DNA from 2 places in the Kribbella sp. NPDC050281 genome. Region 2 is predicted to be linked to the other one. Evidence: riboswitches for the same ligand, from Rfam matches in the RefSeq annotation. Region 2 holds a riboswitch; the other holds the start of a gene.
What was found. Region 2 has a riboswitch for S-adenosylmethionine ahead of AB0I34_RS37890 (aminotransferase class V-fold PLP-dependent enzyme). Riboswitches for the same ligand answer to the same signal wherever they lie in the genome.

Region 1: another riboswitch for S-adenosylmethionine. It lies ahead of thrC (threonine synthase); the one in region 2 lies ahead of AB0I34_RS37890 (aminotransferase class V-fold PLP-dependent enzyme).

The regions. Positions count from the first base shown of each region.
Region 1 is NZ_JBFAKS010000031.1:20,709-25,607, forward strand. Features, by position in the region: gene AB0I34_RS29255 (hypothetical protein) at 1-98, opposite strand, end outside; gene AB0I34_RS29260 (DNA-3-methyladenine glycosylase 2 family protein) at 181-1,092, shown strand; gene AB0I34_RS29265 (cation:proton antiporter) at 1,120-2,346, shown strand; SAM riboswitch class I at 2,418-2,558, shown strand; gene thrC (threonine synthase) at 2,572-3,831, shown strand; gene AB0I34_RS29275 (ubiquitin-like small modifier protein 1) at 3,828-4,103, shown strand; gene AB0I34_RS29280 (VOC family protein) at 4,159-4,539, shown strand; gene AB0I34_RS29285 (zinc-dependent alcohol dehydrogenase family protein) at 4,553-4,899, shown strand, end outside.
Region 2 is NZ_JBFAKS010000049.1:49,179-54,077, forward strand. Features, by position in the region: gene AB0I34_RS37875 (DUF6351 family protein) at 1-651, opposite strand, end outside; gene AB0I34_RS37880 (DinB family protein) at 724-1,248, opposite strand; gene AB0I34_RS37885 (hypothetical protein) at 1,254-2,042, opposite strand; SAM riboswitch class IV at 2,113-2,226, shown strand; gene AB0I34_RS37890 (aminotransferase class V-fold PLP-dependent enzyme) at 2,243-3,607, shown strand; gene AB0I34_RS37895 (prolyl oligopeptidase family serine peptidase) at 3,619-4,899, opposite strand, start outside.

The sequences.
Region 1 (4,899 bases), on a different contig from region 2:
CTGACCCGAGCCCGCCCGATCGCCCCCACCAGCAACCCGGCAACCGTCGTCAGATTCACGAAGTTCCCCACCACCTTCACCCACTGCCACCCACCCATGCGGTCAGTATGCGGTTCTGTCCGTGGGGTGAGTAAGACTTGGTGGGTGAGTTCGGTGGTGCGGGTTTGGCGGGCTGGGCGGATGGTTGATCCGCATTCGGTGATCGGAGGGTTGCGGAAGGGGCCTGGCGACCCTGCGTACTACTTCGAGGGTGGTCGTCGGACGGTCTGGCGGGCGACGCGGACGCCGGACGGGCCGGTGCTCCTTCGACTGACGCCGTACGCCGGCGAAGTCGAGGCGGAGGCGTGGGGGCCGGGGTCGGCCTGGGTGCTCGACGGGGTGCCGGAGTTGCTGGGCGAGGCGGACAGCTGGGACGGGTTCGAGCCGTTGCCGGAGCATGGGGCGCTGGTGGATGCGGCTCGGCGGTTCCCGCACGTTCGGGTGCCGCGGACGCGGGCGGTGTTCGAGGCGATGGCGGCTGCGGGGATCGAGCAGGTCGTCACCGGCAAGGAGGCGTTCCGAGCCTGGCGGCTGCTGCTGCGTGAGTACGGCGAGCCCGCGCCGGGCCCGAGCACACGGGATGGGCGCGTGATGATGGTCCCGCCGTCGCCGGAGGAGTGGCGGCAGATCCCGTCTTGGCAGTGGCTGCGGGCCGGAGTGGAGGGCCGGCGCTCGCGGGTGGTGGTGACGGCGGCGACCCGGGCCAAGGCATTGGAGCGGACGCTGGAGCTGACGGACTCGGCGGAGATCGAGCGGCGACTGCGGTCGCTGCCGGGCGTCGGGGTGTGGACCGCGGCCGAGGTGCGGCAGCGGGCTCACGGTGACGCCGACGCGTTCTCGTTCGCGGACTACCACGTGTCCCGCGACGTGTCGTACGCGCTGATCGGCGAGGAACTCGACGACGACGGGTGCGCCGAGCTGATCGAGCCGTACCGCGGCCACCGGTTCCGGGTGCAGCGGCTCCTCGAGATGGCCGGCATCCGCCACCCGCGCTACGGCCCACGCAAGTCCCTGCCCACGCACACCCCCGGCGCGACCCACCGCTTGAGGTAGCCGTCGCCGGGGCACTGGAGCGCCACCATGACGATCAACGGGGACGGGCTCTACCTGGTGGCGGGGCTGGCTCTCCTGCTCGGCGCAGTGCTCCCGCGTCTCCTCCGCCGGTACGCCGTCTCCGCGCCGATCGCGTTCCTCGGCGCCGGCCTCCTGCTAGGCCTGGCAGTCGGCGACCGGGAGCTCAGCCCGATCGCCGAACCCGAGGTCACCAAGCACCTGGCCGAACTGACAGTGATCGTCGCCCTGATGGGCGTAGGTCTGGCCATCGACCGCCCGATCAGCCTGCTGCAGTGGAGAGTCACCTGGCGACTGCTGTTCGTCGCGATGCCCGCAGGGGTCGCTGCACTGACCGGAGTCGGCTGGCTGCTCGGCCTCGCGCCGGCGACGGCGCTGCTCATCGCCGCCGTCCTGGCGCCCACCGACCCGGTGCTGGCGTCCGACGTCCAGGTCGGCGGGCCGACCACCGGGGAGGACGCCGAGCTCGACGAGGACGACGAAGTGCGGTTCGCGCTGACCTCGGAGGCCGGCCTGAACGACGGTCTGGCCGCTCCGCTCGTCTACCTCGCCGTATTCATCGCCACCAAGAGCTTCTCGCCGGTCGAGTGGCTGGCTTGGGACGTGGTCGGCAAGTCGGTCATCGGAGTCGCCGTCGGCTTCGGGGCGGGCTGGTTGCTGGGGAGGATGACCTTCTCGGCGCCGGCGCGGAGTTTCCGCCTGGCGGACTCTCGCGAGCCGGTGCTGGCGCTGGCCATGACCCTTGGCGTGTACGGGCTCACCGAGGTCCTGCACGGCTACGGCTTCATCGCGGTGTTCGTCGCGGCGCTCACGCTCCGGTCAGCCGAGCGTCGTCATGACTTCCACGAGGAGTTGCACGACTTCATCGGTGAGCTCGAACACATCCTGACCTGGGGAGTGCTGCTGCTCCTCGGTGTCGCGATCACCGGCGGTCTGCTCAAGCCGCTCACGCCGGCCGGCGCAGCGATCGGCGTACTGCTCGTGCTGGTGGTGCGCCCACTGGTTGCCTGGCTGTCGCTCGCGCGCACGGAGCTGGACCGGTCGGAGCGCTGGGCGACTGCGGCCTTCGGGGTCCGTGGGGTGTCGTCGATCTACTACCTGGCCGCGGTCGGCGCGCACTTCAGCTCCGAGTTGCCGTGGTTGTGGGCGACGCTCGGTTTCACCGTGGTCCTGAGCGTCGTACTGCATGGCATCGCCGCCACACCGGTCATGCGCTTTCTGGAACAGCGGAGTTAGCGCTGAGATCGGCCGTCTCGGATGGTGGGAAGTGAAGACACAATATGGACCCGATTGGGTAATCTCGGGGGAGCTCATCCAGAGGGACTGAGGGAAACGGCCCGTTGATGTCCCGGCAACCCTCCCCGTTGAGGTCCCAGTCCGGGGCCCTCGCGGCGGAACGGTGCCAAATCCGTCCCGCGCCGAGATCCGGCTCCCGGGGAAGATGAGAGGGGAACCTCACTCATGAGCCTGACCGCCACCCACACGATCCGTGAAGGTGCCTTTGGCAACGGTACGCACCTGAGCTGTCGCGCCTGCGGGGCGAAGTCGCCGCTCGGTCCGTTCTACGCCTGTATGGAATGCTTCGGTCCACTCGAGGTCGGGTACGACTACCCGGCCATCACCCGCGAGCAGATCGAGGCCGGACCCAAGAACATCTGGCGCTACCAACCGCTGCTGCCCGTCCCGGTCGACGTGGCCAGCTTCCCGAACACCGAGCCGGGCTACACCCGGCTGATCGACGCCGGCAACCTCGCCCGCGAACTCGGCCTGCGCAAGCTGTGGGTCAAGGACGACTCGGGCAACCCGACCCACTCGTTCAAGGACCGCGTGGTCGCGTCCGCCCTGAGCGCCACCCGCGAGCTCGGCCTGAAGGTCTTCGCCTGCCCCTCCACCGGCAACCTGGCCAACGCCGTCGCCGCGGCCGCCGCCCGGGCCGGCATCCGCTCGGTCGTGTTCATCCCGCACGACCTCGAGCGCCCGAAGGTGATCACCACCGCCGTGTACGGCGGCACCCTGGTCGCCGTCGAAGGCAACTACGACGACGTGAACAAGCTGGCCTCGGAGATCGCCGGCGAGGAGGAGGGCTGGGCGTTCGTCAACGTCAACGTCCGCCCGTACTACTCCGAGGGTTCCAAGACGCTGGCCTTCGAGATCGCCGAGCAGCTCGGCTGGCGGCTGCCGCAGCAGATCGTCATCCCGGTCGCCTCCGGTTCGCAGCTGACCAAGATCGACAAGGGCTTCACCGAGCTCGGCAAGCTCGGCCTCGTCGACGCCACCGACTACAAGGTGTACGGCGCGCAGGCGACCGGCTGCTCGCCCGTCGCGCAGGCGTTCCGCGACGGCCACGACGTGGTCAAGCCGGTGAAGCCGTCGACGATCGCGAAGTCGCTGGCGATCGGCAACCCGGCCGACGGACCGTACGTGCTGGACGTCGCCCGCCGTACCGGCGGCGTGATCGCGGACGTCAGCGACGAGGAAGTGGTCGAGGGCATCCAGTTGCTGGCCCGGACCGAGGGCATCTTCACCGAGACCGCGGGTGGGGTGACGGTCGCGACGCTGAAGAAGCTGATCGAGACCGGTCAGCTCGACCCCGAGGCCGAGACGGTGATCATCAACTCCGGCGACGGGCTGAAGACGCTCGACGCCGTGGCCGACCGGGTCGGCCCCAAGGTGACCATCCCCGCGTCGTACGACGCCTTCGTGAAGGCAGGCCTGCAGTGAGCGTGAGCGTACGGGTCCCGACCATCCTGCGGCCCTACACCCAGGGCGCGTCCGAGGTGTCCGCCGAGGGCGCGACACTGGTCGAGGTGCTCGACTCGCTGGACAGCTCCTACCCCGGGATCAAGGGCCGGGTGCTGGACGAGTCGGGTGAGCTGCGCCGGTTCGTGAACGTGTACGTCGACGACGACGACGTACGGTTCGCCGACGGCCTGCAGACCTCGATCAAGGATGGCGGCCAGGTCTCCATCATCCCCGCGGTCGCCGGCGGCTGATCTTCCCGGTGGTTCCGGGCGCCGTTCGTCCGGAACCACCGGTACCGTCGCCTGCATGGCGACGAAATGGACCATCGGTGGGGATGCCGCCGACCCACAGAAGCTGGCGCGATTCTGGGCGGCGGCCCTCGGCTACGTGATCGAGCCCGGCTTCGACGAGCCGGACATGGCGGGGATCATCGATCCCGACGACGTCGGGCCGGCGATCTGTTTCGGCCGCGTCCCCGAGCCCAAGACCTCGAAGAACCGGCTGCACATCGACATCCGCGTGGCGGGGCCTGGCGAGCGGGACGCCGCCTCCGCAGAGCGCATGCGCACGAAGGCGGCCGCGCTGATGGAGCTGGGCGCGACCCAGGTACGAGAGGACTTCTACGGCCCCGAACTCGGCCACATCGTGATGCTCGATCCCGAGGGCAACGAGTTCTGCGTTGGCTGACTACGATGCCGCCATGCGCGCTGTCGTCATCGAGGAGTACGGCGTACTGCCCGTCGTACAAGAGGTTCCGCGGCCCGAGCCGGCGGATGGTTCGGTCGTTCTGAAGGTCGAGGCGACCGGGTTGTGCCGGAGCGACTGGCACGGGTGGATGGGGCACGACTCGGACATCGTGTTGCCGCATGTGCCGGGGCATGAGCTCGCCGGGACGATCGCCGCGGTCGGGTCCGGCGTACAGGGGTGGCAGGTCGGGGAGCGGGTGACGACGCCGTTCATCTGTGCGTGTGGTGTGTGTGAGCAGTGCCGCGAGGGGAATCAGCAGGTCTGCCCGAATCAGCTACAGCCCGGGTTCAACTACTGGGG
Region 2 (4,899 bases):
CGGCGCGTGCCGGACGTCCGGCTCGCCTGCCGCCGGGTCGTGGAGTACGGCGTACTCGTAGATGGACCGGTTGATCACGCCGGTCTCGACGCGGACGATGTACGGCACGGTCCGGCCGTCCGAGGTGGTCGTGGTCGCGAGGTCCGCGGGCCGATCCGAGGGCAGCACTTTCAGCGAGCGGTCGATCGTGGACCGGTACAGGTAGTCGACCCGGGTCGGCACCGAGCAGTTCGCATCCGTTGGCGGTCCGAGCTTGACCTTCGCGAGCGTGGTGAAGTCGGCGGTCCCACAGATGTACGGCGTCTCGTGCGGCCCAGCGAGCATCGGACCTGTGCGCGGGTGGTTCGTGACCACCAGCCGCTCGCGGTCGGCCGTGATGGTGTTGCGGCCGTCCACGAGGCCGTCGACCAGGCCGGTCAGGTGATCACCGGTCCGGGCGAAGGCGTCGGTGACATCGCGCCCGTCCAGCCGGACGGTGAGGTGGTCGAGGTGCGGGCCGTAGACCCCGACCAGCACGTTGCCGTCGCTGACCATGTCCGGTCGGGGCGACGAGAGCACCTCCAGCCGGACACCCGCGGCGTGCGCGGGCACCGCGAGCAGGCTGGAGAGCAACGCGATCAGGAGCAGAACGAGGGCGGTCGGTCGCTTCATGCGACGAGTCGATCACAGTGCGATGCAGACCGGAAGGGTCAAGGCAATCGATTTCCAGATTGGAGTGGACCACTAGGCGCCGGTGGTGCCGTCCAGTTGCTCACGGACGAGGTCGGCGTGACCACAGTGCCGCGCGTACTCTCCGATGAGATGGATGTAGATCATCCGCAGCGTCGACTCAGTACCGCCGAAGGTGAATCGATCGTCGAGCGACCGCCCGGCGGCCGCGTCGTCGGACAGCTTCCACTCCGCGATCAGATCGTCGTACGCCGCCTGCGCCTCGGCCGGATCGATCAGTTCGAAGTCGGCGTCCTTGCCCAGTTCGGGCGCGAACAGCGGCTCGGCCGGCGAATCGTCGGCGAAGTGGATGCGGAACCAGATGCGCTCGACCTTGGTCAGGTGCCGGATCAGCCCGAGCAGCGAGAGATTCGATGGCGGCGACGGGCGCTCGGCCAACTGCTCCGCGGTCAGACCGGCGCACTTGAGCAGCAGCGTGGTGCGGTAGAAGGTCAGATACCCCTGCAGGAGCTCGCGCTCCGGCGCGGTCAGCGAGCCGTCGGGCCGGTCTACGTCAGGCGCTGTCCACTCCGTCGTCATGGCCCCTATCCAACACCAGCCTCCAGGTAGCGCAGCCCCTGCTTCATCCATTCGCGCGGATTGGTGTCGAGCCGCTCCGCCCAGGCCGGCTCGGACTCGCCGCGCAGCCAGGCGTAGCGCGCGAGTGCGTACCCGTACATCGCCTCGGTCAGGTAGCCGAGCTTGGAGGTTCGGTAGTGCGTATGGGTCCGGTAGAACTCGAAGGACGCGTTCGCGCTGAAGATCCCGAAGCCGACGAAGACCGTGAACAGGTCGGTCAGCGGTTCGCCGTCGCGCCGGTCCGGATCGATCCGGTCCTCGCCGAGAAGCCGCTCGTGGCCGAGCTCGTGGACCATGGTCGCGACCAGAGCCACCGGCCGCTGCGCCTGCTTCATGTCCACCGTCACCACGGTGACGCCGTCGCGCTGACGCCAGTGCGCTGCCGCCCCGGACGACTCGGAGTTCAACCCCAGATTCGCGACAAGCTCATCGGGCTCATCCGGCTCGAGGTCCAGCCGGACTCGGTCCACCGGCACCTCCACGTGATCGCACAACGTCCGGAACACCGCCCGTACGTCGTCCTCCGAGCCGCTGTACCCGGCCGGGAACCACGACTCCTCGGGAACCACCACCGGCCGGCGCAGGAGCTCGTCACCGAACTCGGCGACGAACCAGTCGAGATTCTCCTCGATCCAGAGCTGCTCCACGCTCCGGACCGGACAGCTGGCCTTCTTCCACCACATCCCCACCACCTCCCGCCCGGTCGGACGCACCAGCCGCGCGAATGGTTGCGGTCCGGACCGGCGTCTCAACATGCGTGCGACGATCTCACATCACGAGATCGGGCTGGCGTGGATCGAGGCCCGTTCGTTACCGTTCTCGGCAGGTCATGAGTGCCAGCGTCAAGCCCCGGCTTGCTGGCCGGCAACCCTCCTCCGCGGTGGGGTGCCCCGGGTGAAGACCGGGCCGTGCGGATACCCCGTTCGGCAAGCGCGGACTTCCTGGGAGCAGCACCATGTCGATCCTCTCCATCCTCGAGCCTGCCAGTACGGCGACCCCGCGGCCGACCGTCGCCCGGCTCGCCACCGGCAGCGTCCCGGCCACCGTCGGCTCGGACCTCCTGGTCCCGCTGGCCGACGGCCGAGTGACGGACTACGCGAACTTCGACCACGGGGCCAGCGCGCCGTGTCTGGAGTCGGTCCGCGCCAGTGTCGAGGCCGCACTGCCGTCGTACGCGTCGGTGCATCGCGGCAACGGTTACGCCTCCCGCATCACCACGCAGTGGTACGAGCAGGCCCGCGCCGAGGTGCACGCCTTCGTCGGCGCCCGTGCGGACGACCAGGTGATCTTCACCCGGCAGACCACCGACGCGCTGAACCTGCTCGCACATGTGGTGCCGGCGGACGCGACCGTCATCGTTTTCGAGTCCGAGCACCACGCCGCGCTCCTCCCCTGGCCGGCCGAGCGGACCGTCCGCCTTGCCGCGCCGAGCTCCCCGACCGAGGCCGTGACGAACGTCGCGGACGCGCTCCGGGCCGCGCCCGAAGGCCCCCGGCTGGTCGTGGTCACGGGTGCATCGAACGTCACGGGTGAGATCTTCCCGATCGCCGAGATCACCGCAGTAGCCAAGGCCCACGGGGCGAGGGTCTGCCTGGACGCCGCCCAGCTCGCGCCCCACCGCGCCGTTGACATCGAGAAGCTGGATGTCGACTGGGTCGCACTGTCCGGCCACAAGCTCTACGCCCCGTACGGCGCTGGTGCGCTCATCGGTCGCGTGGACTGGTTCGACGCCGCCGCCCCCTACCTGTACGGCGGCGGCGCCACGACCGCAGTCACGGGCGACACCGTGGTCTGGGCTACCGGCCCGGCTCGCCATGAGGGCGGCTCCCCCAACGTCATCGGTGCGATCGCACTGGCCTCCGCGTGTGCCGCGATCACCAAGCATCGCGACGCCATCGAGCAGCACGAGCGCAGTCTGCTGGCCCGGCTCCGCACCGGTCTCGCCCAGCTCCCCGGCGTCACGACGTACTCGATCTTCGCTGAGGACGCGGACCGCGTCGGCACTGTCTGTTTCACGATCGCAGGGCTGAGCTCGAAGCTCGTGTCGGCGGCGCTCAGTGCGGAGTACGGCATCGGTGTGCGTGACGGCAAGTTCTGCGCCCACCCCCTGGTCGGCCACCTGCTCGCCGGCTCCCCCGAGCACGGCACTGCCGTCCGCGCGAGCCTTGGCCTCGGTACGACGCGTGAGCACGTGGACCGTCTCGTCAACGCCGTACGGACGCTCGCCACGAGCGGACCGCGGACGGAGTACGAGGACGCCGCCCACGGCTGTCAGCCCGTTGATGACCCGCGCGACCTCCAGGCACCGCGGATCTGGTGAAGACCCGCCTCCTACTGCTCAGGAGTCACGAGACCTACGTGGTGAGCAGCGAACGCCAGTAGGTCCGCCCATTCCGACGCGACCATTGCAGCGGGCTTGCCGAAGCCGTGACCGGTGTTGACCTCGATCCGAGTCAAGATCGGTGCGGCCGAGGACTGGGCATGCTGCAGCGTCGCGATGAACTTGTGACTGTGCAACGGCACGACGCGATCGTCGTGGTCGCCGGTGACCACGAGCGTCGCCGGGTACGACGTACCGTCGCGCAGACTGTGGAGCGGTGAGTAGGCCAGCAGGTCCTCGAACTGCGACGCGTCGTCCGGATGCCCGAAGTCGGAGGCCCAGGCGGCTCCCACGGTGAACAGATGGAAGCGCAACATGTCCATGACACCCACGCCCGGCAGGGCGACCGCGAAGAGGTCCGGGCGCTGCGCCATCACCGCACCGACGAGCAGACCGCCGTTGCTGCGGCCGTGGATCGCCAGCTGCTCCGGAGTGGTCACGCGGGTGTCGCGCAGGTGCTCGGCCACGGCGATGAAGTCGTCGAACACGTTCTGCTTGTTCTTGAGCCGCCCGGCGTCGTGCCAGTCGCTGCCGTACTCACCACCACCGCGCAGGTTGGCGATCACCAGCACTCCGCCGGCCGCGAGCCACGCCGGCCAACCCGGCCGGTAGTCGGCCAGGACCGGGATGCGGAAACCTCCGTACCCCCACATGAGAGTTGGGCGCGGCTGTGAGAAGTCCAGGTCGGAGCGAGTGATCAGGAAGTACGGCACGTCGCGGCCCGGCGCGATCCGGCGAGTGACCGTGACCGACGGTGGAGTGAAGCCACCTCCGCCACGGACCAGCTCTGGCAACGCACGCACAGAGCCCGACCCGGCCGATACGACGTACGAGAGTGTGGGATCGGTGGTGGTCGACAGGCCGACGAAGATCTCGTCGTACTCCGGCGACGCGTTGAGACCGACCACTCCCCCGCCTGGCACGTCGACAACGCGAGCACCGGAGCCGTCCAGCGCGTAAAGCGTCAGCACCGGCTGTGCGTCGACAAGTGTGAGGGTCGTCAGGCCGGCCGCCGTGCCGCGGACCGCCTGCAGGGTCGCCTCGCCCTCCGGGATCAGATCGGTGAACGTGCCGTCCAGCGAGGAGAGCACCACGCGACCACGCGACGCGTCCCGGTCGGTTCGCAGCACGAGCTGATCACCGGACATCCGCACGAACGCGATCTCGTCGGTGAACTCGTCCACGACCTTGACCGGATCGCCGAGGCCGTCCGACGTGATCGGGAAGACCCA